Regions from separate parts of the Kitasatospora sp. NPDC005751 genome, predicted to be linked through region 2. Evidence: riboswitches for the same ligand, from Rfam matches in the RefSeq annotation. Region 2 holds a riboswitch; each other region holds the start of a gene.

Region 1 (3,197 bases), on a different contig from region 2:
GCGGCGGGAGTCTCGGCCGGGTCACGGCGGCACGGGAAGCGGCTGCGGGAAGCGACGGCACGGTTCTCGGCCCTCTGGTCACGGCGGCGCGGGAAGCGGCAGAGGGAGAGGGCAGGGAGGGAGAGGGCAGGGAGGGGGAGGCGCCGCGCGGGGGCGGCGCGGTAGCGGCCCGTCAGACCGGGATCTCGGTCTCCAGGAGCTCCAGCAGCTCCCAGAACCGCTCGCCGAGCGGCCGGGCCGCCGCGCGGGTGTCCGCCGCCGGGGCCGGGGAGCCCCAGCTGCCGGCGCCCCAGTGGGAGGTGACCTGGTACTCGTTCTGCAGCGCCGTCAGCACGGCGGTGAGGTCGCCCTCGTGAACCGGCACGATCCGGCCGATCGGCCGGAGCTGCGCCTGCCAGCGGCCGTCCACGCACTGCCGCAGCCGCCGGTCCAGCTCCTGCGCCCGGCCGGTCACCGCGACCAGCTCGCGCAGGGTCGTGCCGAGCACCTGGGCCAGCGCGTGGGTCTGCTCCTGGTCGCCGTCCCACTGACCGGTCGCCTCGGCCCGCTGGTACCGGTCCAGTGCGAGGCCGATCCGGTGGGCCGCGCTCTCCTGGTTGAGCTCCCGGGCGACCCGGAAGTCCCGCAGCCGGGCCGGGCGGACGCCCATCAGCTGGGCCGGCGGGCACCAGAGCGCCCGGGCCAGGGCGATGAACTCGTCCTCGGCGGGGCGCAGCTCGCCGCTCTCCCAGCCGAGCACGTGGGAGGGCAGCAGCCGGACGCCGTGCGCGGCCATGCCCTCGACCACCTGCTCGGGGGTCAGCCCCAGGCCGGCGCGGTGCGCGCGGGCGGCCGCGGGCGAGAAGGGCACCGGGGGCACGGCGGGTGGCTGTCTGCGTCGCATGGCCCGACGGTAGGGGGCGGTCCGGCCGCCCCCCAGCCGCCGAACACACGAAGCGGGCCCGGAGGCCCCTCCGGGCGACTGGACGATCGCACAGGCTGTCATGCCCCTGCGGGGGGTGCCGATCGGAGGTAGCGACGGCGTCGGGCGGCCCGGCTCCGCTGTGACCAACCCCTCCGTGACCTTGGTTGACGCACGGTTCGGCCGCGTGATGGGATCCTTCAGCCAAACGGAGGCATGCAGAGGAAGCCGGTGCGAGTCCGGCGCGGTCCCGCCACTGTCACCGGGGAGCACACTCGGAGTCCCTCCTCCGCCGGCCACGGCGCCGGAGGGGGCCCATCGCGGCGGGCCGTCAGAAGCCGCCGCCGGGCCCGGGGGTGCGTTCGACCCGGAAGCCAGGAGACTCTCGCCCCCGGTACGTCGATCCAGGGCGCGGACCCTGAGTGAGGACACGCACGCGATGCAGGCTGCCCCGACCTTCCGAGCCCTCTGCTGTCCACCGTGCGCCCGCTGACCCGCGCCGCCGCCTTCGCCCTGGGGGCCGCGGCCGGGTACCTCGCCGACGCCCGCTTCGCCGACCCGCGCCGCGGCCACCCGGTGGCCGTCTTCGGCGGCGCGGCCGGCCGGCTGGAGCGGCGGATCTGGCGGAACGACCGCGCCGTCGGAACGGCTTTCACGGCGCTCTGCGTGGGCACCGTCGCGGCCGGCGCGCTGGCGGCCGACCGCACCCTGGGCCGCCGGCCGCTCGGGCGGGCCGCGCTGGCCGCCGCCGCGACCTGGACGGTGCTCGGCGGCACGTCGCTCACCCGGGAGGCCCGCACGATCGGACGCTCGCTCGCCGCGCACGACCTCGCGGCGGCGCGGCAGCGGCTGCCGCACCTGTGCGGGCGGGACCCGAGCGCCCTCGACGAGGGGCAGATCGCCCGCGCGGTGGTCGAGTCGGTCGCCGAGAACACCGCCGACGCCGTGGTCAACGCACTCGTCTGGGGCGCCCTCGCGGGCACGCCCGGGCTGCTGGCGTTCCGCGCGGTCAACACCCTGGACGCGATGGTCGGCCACCGCTCGCCGCGCCACGCCCGGTTCGGCTGGGCCTCGGCGCGGCTGGACGACGTGGCGGGCTGGCCGGGCGCGCGGCTGACCGCGCTGCTGACCGTCGCCGCCGCGCCCGAGCCCCGGACGGCCTGGCGGGTCTGGCGCCGGGACGGCTCCGCCCACCCCAGCCCCAACGCGGGCCAGGCCGAGTCGGCCTTCGCCGGCGCCGTCGGCGTGCGGCTCGGCGGCACCCTGCGGTACGGCGCCCGGGTCGAGCACCGGCCGGTACTGGGCGGCGAGCTGCGACCGGTGACGGTGGACGACATCGAGCGCGCCTGCCGGCTCTCCCGCCGGGTGGGACTGCTCGCACTGGGTACGACCGTCGCCGGGCACGCCGTCGTGCAGGCACTCAAGGCGGGGACGAGAAGGGGGAGCGCATGAGCAACGCACTGCTGGTCGCCGGGACGACCTCGGACGCCGGCAAGAGCGTGGTCACCGCGGGCATCTGCCGCTGGCTGGCCCGTCAGGGCGTCGCCGTGGCGCCGTTCAAGGCGCAGAACATGTCGCTGAACTCCTTCGTCACCGCCGACGGTGCCGAGATCGGCCGCGCCCAGGCGATGCAGGCCCAGGCGGCCCGGGTGGAGCCCGAGGCGGCGATGAACCCGGTGCTGCTGAAGCCCGGCGCGGACGGCCGCAGCCAGGTGGTGCTGCTCGGCCGGGCGGTCGCCGAGGTCGGCGCGCTGGACTACCGCGACCGCAAGCCCGTCCTGCTGGAGCGAGCGCTGGAGTGCCTGGCCGACCTGCGCCGGCGCTACGACGTGGTGGTCTGCGAGGGCGCCGGATCGCCCGCCGAGATCAACCTGCGGGACCGGGACATCGCCAACATGGGCCTGGCCACCGCCGCCGGCCTGCCGGTCGTGGTGGTCGGCGACATCGACCGCGGCGGCGTGTTCGCCGCGATGTACGGGACGCTGGCGCTGCTGTCGGAGCAGGACCAGCGCCATGTGGCGGGCTGGTTCGTCAACAAGTTCCGCGGCGACGCGCGGCTGCTGGCGCCCGGGCTGGAGATGCTGCGCGAGCTGACCGGCCGTCCGGTGCTGGGCACCCTGCCGATGCTGTCCGGGCTCTGGCTGGACGCCGAGGACTCCCTGGACCTGACCACCGTGGTGGACCGCGCCGAGGGGCGCGGGCCGCTCGGCGCCGACGTGCTGCGGGTGGCCGTGGTGCGCTTCCCCCGGCTGTCCAACTTCACCGACGTGGACGCACTGGCCCAGGAACCCGGGGT
Region 2 (3,197 bases):
GCGGCTCGGCGGGTTCGGCTCCGCGCCGGGCCGCCGACTGGGTCCTGACCCGCGAACGCCGTACGGAGTGGGCCGTCGAGCGCGAGGGCGCCGGCGGGGCAGCCGGGGCGCCCGGGGTGGCCGGCGAGCGGTCCGAGGACGTGGCCGACCGGGACGACGGCGGGGCCCCGGCCGGTTCGTAGCCGTCCCGCCTCACCAGGTGAAACGGGCGCCGCGCGCTACTGATCGGTCACCCCGGCCGCCCCGGTCACCCCGGCCGCCTCGGCGACGGGGCCGGCCTGCTCCGGGCCGAGACGTGGCGCCGCTTCAGTCCGGTCGCGAGGATCTGCGTCGGCGCGGTCACCGTCGCCGGCCTCCGGCTCGGCCGGAAGCCGTCAGCTCCCGGAGCGGCGGAGGAGGTAGGTGTCCATGATCCAGCCCTTGCGTTCGCGGGCCTCGTCGCGGAGCGCGCGGATCCGGGGGGCGGTTTCGGCGAGGGGGCCGGCGACGAGGATCTCGTCCGGTGTGCCCAGGTAGGCGCCGTAGAAGATCTCCAGCCCCTCGGGGTCGATCCCGGTGAACGCGGCCCGCCCGTCCAGCATCACCACCACGTCGTCCACCTGCTCGGGGAAGCCCTCGGCGAGACGGCGGCCGGTGGTGATCTGCAGCGGGCGGCCGACCCGGGTCAGGGTGGTGCGGTGCCGGGCGGCGAGCGCCGAGACGCTGCTGATGCCCGGGACCACCTCGTACCCGAAGGTGGCGCCGCCGCGGGCCAGGACCTCGTCGATCACGGCGATGACGCTGTCGTAGAGGCTCGGGTCGCCCCAGACCAGGAACGCGCCGGTCTCCTCCGGGCCGAGGTGTTCGGCGACCAGCCGCTCGACCAGGTCGGCCCGGCGGGTGCGCCAGTCGTCCACGGCCGCGGTGTACGCCGGGGTGGCGCGGTCCCGCTCGGCGTCCGCGACCTCGATGACGCGGTGGCCCGGGCGGCCGTGCTCGGTCAGCAGCTGCCGGCGCAGCCGGATGAGGTCCTGCCGTTCCTCGTTCTTGTCGAGGATGAAGAAGACGTCGGTGCGGGCGAGGGCCTTGACCGCCTGCAGGGTGAGGTGGTCGGGATCGCCCGCCCCGATGCCGATGAGGAAGATGTGCCGCATGACAGTGATTGTGCCGTGCGGCTGCCCGTCCGCCGGGCGCGGCCGGTCCCGGGCGAACCGCCGGGTGGGCCGCGGAGGACCGGCCCGGCGGCGCTGTGACGTCATGCACGCGCCGTCGACCCGGCCTCTCGGGGGTCGGCGGTGAGCCCGAGTACCCGGCGGCGGAGAGGCGTCCACTCCTCCCGTCGTGGTCCGCGGGACTGCTCGGGTTGCCGGGGTGCTCGGGCGGTGCGGACCGCCGGAGCCGTCCCACGCCGCCATCCGCGATCCGGACAATCACTGACGCGCCGTCGGTGATGGGCCTAGGGTGGGTGGTGCAGTCGGTTCGCCGTGTCCTCCAGCCACGGCGTCGCAAGAGGGAACCCGGTGGGAATCCGGGACTGCCCCGCAGCGGTGAGTGGGAACGACCGCCGTCACATGCACTGGGCCCAGCCGGGCCCGGGAAGCGACGGCCAGTAGGTGTCCGGCCTGGGAGCCAGGCGGACGTGCCCGCGAGTCCGAAGACCTGCCACTGCCCGCGTGCACCCCGCACGCGGTGATCTCGGTGACCTCGAGGGCGGGTCGGCGGAGCGGGCGGGCCCACCCCGGTGCCGTGCCCCCACTGCCGTACCTCCACGCCGTCGTGCTCTCCCGGGATCGCAGCGCGACTCGCGAAGGAGAGTTCCGTGTCACCGAGTTCCACCACCCCGCAGGCCACCGTGTACGGCTACCCGAGGCAGGGCGCCGACCGGGAGCTGAAGAAGGCCGTCGAGGGGTACTGGGCGGGCCGCGTCGACGCCGCCGCCCTGCACGCCACCGCCGCCATCCTGCGCCGCGCCAACTGGCGGCAGCTGGCGGACGCGGGCATCGCCGAAATCCCCACCGGCGACTTCTCGCTCTACGACCACGTCCTGGACACCACGGTCGCGGTCGGCGCGATCCCGGCCCGCCACCGCGCCGCCGTCGACACCGACCCGCTGGACGGCTACTTCGCCATGGCGCGCGGCACCCAGGATGTCGCACCGCTGGAGATGACCAAGTGGTTCGACACCAACTACCACTACCTCGTACCGGAGTTGGGTCCGGACACGGTCTTCGCCGCGAACTCCGCCAAGCCGGTCTCCGAACTGCGTGAGGCGCTCGGCCTCGGCCACCGCCCCCGGCCCGTGCTGGTCGGACCGCTGACCTACCTGCTGCTCGCCAAGCCCGCCCCCGGCGTGGCCGCCGACTTCCGGCCGGTCACCCTGCTGGACCGGCTGCTGCCCGTCTACGCGGAACTCCTCGCCGACCTGCGGGCCGCCGGCGCCGACTGGGTCCAGCTGGACGAGCCCGCGCTCGTCCAGGACCGCACCCCGGCCGAACTGAACGCCGCCACCCGCGTCTACCGCGAGCTCGGTGCGCTCACCGACCGCCCGCAACTGCTGGTCACCAGCTACTTCGACCGGCTCGGCGAGGCCCTGCCCGTCCTGGCCAAGGCCCCGATCGAGGGCATCGGCCTGGACTTCACCGGCCCCGGCGCCGCCAACCTCGACGACCTCGCCGCCGTCGGCGGAGTGCCCGGCAAGCGCCTGGTCGCGGGCGTGGTGGACGGCCGCAACATCTGGATCAACAACCTGGAGAAGTCCCTCGCCACCCTCGGCACGCTGCTCGGTCTGGCGGACCGGGTCGACGTCGCACCGTCCTGCTCGCTGCTGCACGTCCCGCTCGACGCCGACCTCGAGCGCGACCTCGACCCGCAGGTCGCCCGCTGGCTCGCCTTCGCCCGTCAGAAGACCACCGAGGTCGCCACCCTGGCCCGCGGCCTGGCCCACGGCACCGACACCATCGCGGCCCAACTGGCCGCCAACCGGGCCGACCTGGCCTCCCGTGCCGGCTCGGCGCTGACCCGCGACCCGGCCGTCCGGGCCCGGGTCGCCGCCACCGCCCCCGAGGACGCCCGCCGCGCCCCGGCCTACCCCGAGCGCGCCGAGGCGCAGCGGGCCCGGCTCGGCCTGCCGCTGCTGCCGACCACCACCATCGGCTCCTTCCCGCAGACCACCGACCTGCGCACCGCCCGCGCCGACCTGCGCGCCGGCCGCATCGACG
Region 3 (3,197 bases), on a different contig from region 2:
GCCTGCTGTGCGGCAAGCTGATCTCCCGCTACAGCCGGCCCAGCGAGTACGACCGGCTGCTGAAGCCGCTGATCTCCGGCGAGAAGCTGGCCTGCTTCGCCATCGTGGAACCGCCCGCGGGCAGCGACGCCGGGACCTACACCACCACGGTCCGGCCGGCCGGAGCCCCCGGCGAGGGGTTCGTCATCAACGGCGAGAAGGCCAAGATCACCAATGCGCCGGACGCGGACGTGGCCGTCACACTCGCCCGCCGGCAGAAGGCCCCCGGCGACGAGGGCCACGACTGGTGCCTCGCCTTCGTGGACCTGAACCAGCCCGGCGTCCGCCGCTACGAGACGCCGCGGATGGGCCTGCGCGGCATGCCGTGGGGCGGCATCGTCTTCACCGAGGCCACCGTCTCCGAGGCCGACGTGGTGCCCGTGCCGTTCGGCGAACTGGCCGGTGAGCTGGCCGAACTGATGGCCTGGGGCTGGCTGCTGATCTCCGTCTCGGCCATCGCCATCGCCGAGTCCGCGCTGGACGCCTCGGTCCGGTATGCGGGTGAGCGGGTCTCCTTCGGGCGGCCCCTGGCGCACATGGAGGGCGTGCAGACCCAGCTCGCCGAGTCCCGGGCCCAGATCGACGCCGCCCGGGTGCTGGCCCGCCGGGCGGTGACCGAGCTCGCCGCCGGCCGGTCGGCCCGGGAGGCGATCGCCATGCTCAAGATCTACGCCACCGAGATGGCCGTCGAGGTCGCCGCCCGCGCCGTGCAGATCCACGGCGCGGCCGGCGTCACCCGGGGCCACGAGGTGGAGCGCCTCTACCGAGACGCCCAGATGAACGTCATCGGCGGGTTCACCTCCAACCGGCTGCGGGAGACGGTCGCCGAGAGCCTGGGCCTGGGCCCGGCGGTCTACCGGCCGTTCGACTGGGTGGCACCGGCCGGTCTCGGTACCGATCCGGCGGGCTTCGACGGCCTCACCCGGCCCGCCGGGGCCGTTCCCGCGTAGCTCCGCGGTCCGGCACCACCCGGGGGTTCTTCCGGCCCGCCGCAGGCCGGGCCGGAAGAACCCCCGGATACCGGGACCGGCCGGCCGGCCAGCCGGCCGGTCGAATTCCCGGCGGACCGGAATTCGTCACGGCGAATTCATCTCCGGCAACACCACGGGTACGTTCCTCCGGCGTAGTGCCGGGAATCCGTGAGGGGAATCCGTGACGGAAATCCGTGGCTCGAACCGGTGGCGGGAATCCGGGCCGACCCGCCGGGCGGCTTCCCGGCACTCCCGGGCATTTCCCGGGGCCGACCGGCCGGGGCCATTCGCGAGGCGGCCCCGGCCGGTCGGCCGGTATTCACCGACGGGTCTGCTCGCCCCCTCCCGGAGGGTCGTGATGATGGCCGAGAAGTCCAGCCCCGCTCCCTCAGCGGCGGCGAAGTCCGCGTGCAACTCCGCTGCCCTCAGGCCGAGTTCCACCGGCAGGCCGGCGGCCTTGACCGCTCCGGCGGCCAGTTCGAAGTCCTTGGCCATCAACGCGGCGGCGAAGCCGGCCCGGTCGTCATGGTTGGCGGGGCCGGCCGGCACCGGGCCGGAGACGGGCCAGTTGCCGGTCAGCGCCCAGCACTGGCCGGAGGCGGCCGAGGCGACGTCGAACAGCGCCTGGTGGCTGAGCCCGAGCTCTCCCCCAGCACGAACGCCTCGCTGACCGCGATCATCGAGATCCCGAGGATCACGCTGTTGCAGATCTTCGCGGCCTGCCCGGCGCCCGCGGGGCCGCAGTGCACGACCTTGGCCCATCGCCGCCGGCACCGGTCCGGCGGCGGCGAGGTCCGCCGCCGCGGCGCCCACCATGAAGGTGAGGCTCCCGGCGGTCGCGCCGGGCACGCAGCCGGAGACCGGCGCGTCGATCGCGACGAAACCGGCCGTCTCCGCCACGGATCATCACAAGCCTGCTCCCGGATCACTGCGCGCCGCCCGGTCTTCCCGGCTGGGTGCCAGTGACTGGTACTGCGACGACGCACTCTCCGGTCACAGTGGCGGGACCGTGCCGGATTCACACCGGCTTCGCTGCACTGCGGGCCTTGTTCACGACCATTTAGTCGGGCGCCCTAGTGCTTGATTCCTCAAGTCATGGGTATAGATGCTGTGTTGGTTGAGTTGGTGGGTTGATCGGGGGTGGGGTGTGCCGGGGTTGTTGCAGGCCCGGGCCGCTGTGGGGGCGGACGAGGAGAGGGCGATCGTCAGGTTGGCCAGGGCGCGGAAGGCGCCGGCGGATCTGGTGATGCGGGCGCGGATCATCGAGCTGAGCTGGAACGGCCTGCGGGTGGCGGCGATCGCCGCAGAGCTGGGCTGCCACGCGAAGACGGTCCGCTGGTGGCTCCACCGGTTCAACGATCTCGGCCTGGAGGGGATGGAGGACCGGCCGATCACCGGCCGGCCCCGGCGGCTGACCGAGGCCGAGCGGTCTCGGATCATCGCCCTGGTCAAGCAGGTGCCGCCCGGACGGCCGACCAGGCAGGCGGACGGGGAACTCGCCCCCGCCGACGAGGCCGGCCCGCCGCAGTGGACGCTGGACGCGCTGGCCGAGCAGGCCCGGCGACTGGGGATCGAGGTCAAACGCTCCCAGGTCCGCCGGATCCTGCTCGCCGAGGGCGCGCGTGGCGCCGTACCCGTTCGTGGACCCGGTCGAAGGACCGGGACTTCGAGGGAAAAGGACGCGGATCATCGGTCTCTACACCTGCCCGCCCGACGGTGCGACGGTCGTCTGCGCCGACGAGCTCGGACCGGTGATCCCACGCACGTTCCCGCCGGCGCCGGGCTGGTCACCGGACGGGCACCGCATCAAGAACGAGATCGACTACTCCCGCGGCCCGGAGAAGACCTGGGTCTACGGGGGCCTTCGCGTCCGGGACGGGCAGCAGATCACGATGACCGCCTCCTCCCGCAACAGCGTCTTCTACCAGCAGTTCCTCCAGCTGGTCGAGGACGCCAACCCCACAGGCGACATCTATGTGGTGACCGACAACCTGTCATCCCACAACAGCGTCTCCACCCGGGCCTGGCTCGAGAGCCACCCGCGCATCAAGCACGTCTTCATACCCGTCGGCGCGTGCTGGCTCAACCTCCAGGAAGCCTGGTGGCGCATCTTCCGCAAGGCAGCCCTCGCCGGCCACTCCTTCGCCGACCCCGACGAGATCACCCAGGCCACCCGAATCGCAACCG
Region 4 (3,197 bases), on a different contig from region 2:
TCCGCTCGATCGCCGTGCGGGAGGCCGTCCGGCACGTCCGGCGGGTCGCCCGCTGCGTCCCGGCCGACCTCTCCGAGCTGCCCCGCCCCGGCGACCCGCAGCTGGCCACCGACATCCAGGACGTCCTCGCCCGGCTGACGCCGGAGCACCGCGCCGTGCTGGTGCTGCGCGACCTGGAGGGGCTCGACGAGCGGTCCACCGCAGAACTGCTGGGCGTGGCACCCGGCACCGTGAAGTCCCGGCTCTCCCGGGCCCGGCTCGGCTTTCGAAGGGCGTGGCAGCAGTGAGCGCACCGACCCCCTGGCCGACGGCGGCCTTCGACCCGGTCCGCCGGCTGCATGTGATCGCCGCCGTCACCCCCGGCGCCGCCGTCCGGGAGGCGCTGATCGACGCGCCGTTCGAGCGGGTCTGGGCGGCCGCGGCCGACCTGGAGGAGGGGCTCCCGCGCTGGCTGCCGGACATCCGGTCGGTCCGCGTGGCCGGGAGACCGGCGGACGGTCGCACCGAGGCGCTGGTGACCGGCCACACCCGGCTGCGGGCCCGTTTCGACGTCGAGCTGACGCCCGGGTGGTGCCTGATGCGCAGCCGCTTCCTGCTGGGCGGGATGGCGGCTCGCGCCGAGGCCGGAGGCACCCGCTTCGCCTTCCTCGGCGCGTTCCGGCTCCCCGGCGCGGGTCTGCTCGACCGGGCCCTGCGGCCCGCGACGGACCCGCTGGCCCGGCGCTCGCTGGAGCGCTTCGAACGGCTGGTGCGAGAGGGGTGAGGCGGGCCCCGGGCGCGACGGCCCGGGGCGCCGGGTCGGTGTTCCGCGGGCGCAGCCGGTCAGCCGGCCGCGGCGGCCCGGGGTGCGGAGGGCTCGCCGCCGGTGGCGTCGCTCCCGGTGGCGGGCTCGCCGTGCTCGTGGTGGTCCGCGGCGGCGCACTCGTCGAGGAGGGGGCGCAGGGCCTCGTCCACGAGCCGGTAGCGCACCACGCGGCCGTCCTTGTCGCCGGTGACCACACCCGCGGTGCGCAGCAGCCGCAGCGCCTGCGAGACGGCCGGGTCGCGCATGCCGGTGGCGACCGCCAGGTCGGTGACGGCGAGCGGCCCGGCCCGGTGCAGGGCGAGCAGCAGGGCGAGCCGCCCCGGGTCGGCGAGCAGCGAGAACCGCTCGGCCCAGGACCGGACGTGCCCGGGGTCGCCGATCGCGGCGATGGCCTCGCAGACCCGGTGCCCGTCGATGGTGCGGTGGCCCGCGCGGTCGGCCGGTACGAGATGCATGCGGACATTGTTGCAGCCCGTGGCTGTGATCCTGGACACCTGCGCAGGTGCGCAGCCTTGCAAGGGTGAGGTGCGGCCCCCTACGGTGTTGCCCGCCGTGGTGTTCGGGAAGACCGGTGACGGACCCTCAGGGTCCGGAGTCCGGAGCGGCCCTCGCCACTGTGATCGGGGGAGTCGTCCGTATCCACGACGCCACTGGGCGCCTCGCGCGCCTGGGAAGGCGGATCCGGAAGCCCCGTCAGCCAGGAGACCGGCCACGGCATCTCACGAACGTCTTTCCACGAGGTGCTGGAGCGTGATCCGAAGATGACCCTGCCCGAAACCGCCGCTGTTCCCGCGGCGTCCTCCGCCCTGCCGAGCTTCCGCTGGCGGCGCGAGGACACCCTCCGCACGGCCGGGTTGATGGGGGTGATCCTGGCCATGCACGTGGTGGCCTTCGGGACGCTGATCTTCCTGGTCGCCCCCGAGAAGTACGAGGTCGGTACCCAGGTCTTCGGGGTGGGCCTGGGCATCACCGCCTACACCCTCGGCATGCGGCACGCCTTCGACGCCGACCACATCGCGGTGATCGACAACACCACCCGCAAGCTCATGGCGGACGGCAAGCGGCCCGTCTCGGTGGGCTTCTGGTTCGCGCTCGGCCACTCCTCGATGGTGGTCCTGATGGCCGCCCTGGTGGCGGGCGGCGCCCAGCTGGCCAGCACGCTGATGGACGACGAGTCCACCACGCACCAGTGGCTCGGTGTGGTCGGCACTTCCGCGTCCGGTGTCTTCCTCTACCTGATCGGCGCGCTCAACCTGGCGGCGCTGTTCGGCATCCTCAAGGTGTTCCGGTCGATGAGGGCCGGTCGGTTCGACGAGGCGGAGCTGGAGGAGCACCTCAACTCGCGCGGTCTGATGGCCCGGGTGCTGAACCGGGCGACCCGCTCGATCACGCGGCCCGGCCAGATGTTCCCGGTCGGCATGGTGCTCGGCCTCGGCTTCGACACCGCGACCGAGGTGACCCTGATGGTGATGGCCGGCTCCGGCGCGGCCGCCGGGCTGCCCTGGTACGCGATCGTCTGCCTGCCGCTGCTGTTCGCGTCCGGGATGAGCCTGTTCGACACGCTGGACGGGACGTTCATGAACTTCGCGTACCAGTGGGCGTTCTCCAACCCGGTGCGCAAGGTGTACTACAACCTGACCATCACCGGGCTGTCGATCGCGGTGGCGTTCATCATCGGCACCATCGAGCTGGTCGCCGTGCTGCACGAGAAGCTGGACCTCACCGACCCGGTCAGCGGCTGGATCGCGGACATCTCGCTGGACAACGTCGGCTACGCGATCGTCGGGCTGTTCGTGGTGGTCTGGGGGGCGGCGATCGCCTACTGGCGCCTCGCCGGCGTGGAACAGCGCTGGAGCCCGAAGCCGGTGGTACCGGCCGGCGGGGTGCCCGCCCAGGGGGCGGCGGCCGACGAGGCCGCCGGGGTCACCAAGTAGTCGGCCCCGACGGCCCGCGGCACCGCGGTGTCACGAGGCGGCGCCCACCCGGTCCGTTCGGGTGGGCGCCGCCTCGCCGTGGTCCGCGGGCCCGGCCGGGCCCACGGGGGAGGTCAGCGCTCCTCGCGGAAGTCGACGTGCCGGCGCGCGACCGGGTCGTACTTGCGCAGCACCAGCCGGTCGGCGTCGGTGCGGCGGTTCTTGCGGGTCACATAGGTGAAGCCGGTCTCGGCCGTGGACCTGAGCTTGACGACGGGGCGCAGTTCGCTGCGGGCCATGGTTCTCCTCCTCCGAGGGGTGGGCGGTCGGGAAACGGCTTCCGCCGAAATGGAAGTCGTTTTCAAGGGGTCCAACACGGCCTCCGCCCCGCCCATTCCCCGGCGGGCGGTGGAGGCGCTGGTCGGCCGTGCGACCGCGTACGCGCCGGGGCTCGTCGGGCGGCGCGCGCTCCCGCCGGC

What was found. Region 2 has a riboswitch for cobalamin ahead of metE (5-methyltetrahydropteroyltriglutamate--homocysteine S-methyltransferase). Riboswitches for the same ligand answer to the same signal wherever they lie in the genome.
Region 1: linked by a shared signal. The riboswitch ahead of ABZ497_RS11190 (cobalamin biosynthesis protein) and the one ahead of metE (5-methyltetrahydropteroyltriglutamate--homocysteine S-methyltransferase) in region 2 are both predicted to bind cobalamin.
Region 3: linked by a shared signal. The riboswitch ahead of ABZ497_RS34885 (NAD-binding protein) and the one ahead of metE (5-methyltetrahydropteroyltriglutamate--homocysteine S-methyltransferase) in region 2 are both predicted to bind cobalamin.
Region 4: linked by a shared signal. The riboswitch ahead of ABZ497_RS29870 (HoxN/HupN/NixA family nickel/cobalt transporter) and the one ahead of metE (5-methyltetrahydropteroyltriglutamate--homocysteine S-methyltransferase) in region 2 are both predicted to bind cobalamin.

What each region holds. Positions count from the first base shown of each region.
Region 1 covers NZ_JBEXYC010000008.1:79,669-82,865, forward strand. The annotation lists gene ABZ497_RS11185 (transcriptional regulator) at 173-883, opposite strand; cobalamin riboswitch at 1,096-1,288, shown strand; gene ABZ497_RS11190 (cobalamin biosynthesis protein) at 1,382-2,353, shown strand; gene ABZ497_RS11195 (cobyric acid synthase) at 2,350-3,197, shown strand, end outside.
Region 2 covers NZ_JBEXYC010000072.1:4,738-7,934, forward strand. The annotation lists gene ABZ497_RS33170 (MarR family winged helix-turn-helix transcriptional regulator) at 1-182, shown strand, start outside; gene cobF (precorrin-6A synthase (deacetylating)) at 375-1,133, opposite strand; cobalamin riboswitch at 1,438-1,661, shown strand; gene metE (5-methyltetrahydropteroyltriglutamate--homocysteine S-methyltransferase) at 1,799-3,197, shown strand, end outside.
Region 3 covers NZ_JBEXYC010000089.1:13,637-16,833, forward strand. The annotation lists gene ABZ497_RS34880 (acyl-CoA dehydrogenase family protein) at 1-989, shown strand, start outside; partial or broken gene ABZ497_RS34885 (NAD-binding protein) at 1,353-1,898, opposite strand; cobalamin riboswitch at 1,922-2,044, opposite strand; partial or broken gene ABZ497_RS34890 (helix-turn-helix domain-containing protein) at 2,257-2,556, shown strand; gene ABZ497_RS34895 (IS630 family transposase) at 2,699-3,197, shown strand, end outside.
Region 4 covers NZ_JBEXYC010000052.1:35,866-39,062, reverse strand. The annotation lists gene ABZ497_RS29885 (RNA polymerase sigma factor) at 1-287, shown strand, start outside; gene ABZ497_RS29880 (SRPBCC family protein) at 284-763, shown strand; partial or broken gene ABZ497_RS29875 (metalloregulator ArsR/SmtB family transcription factor) at 922-1,260, opposite strand; cobalamin riboswitch at 1,342-1,534, shown strand; gene ABZ497_RS29870 (HoxN/HupN/NixA family nickel/cobalt transporter) at 1,567-2,739, shown strand; gene rpmG (50S ribosomal protein L33) at 2,853-3,017, opposite strand.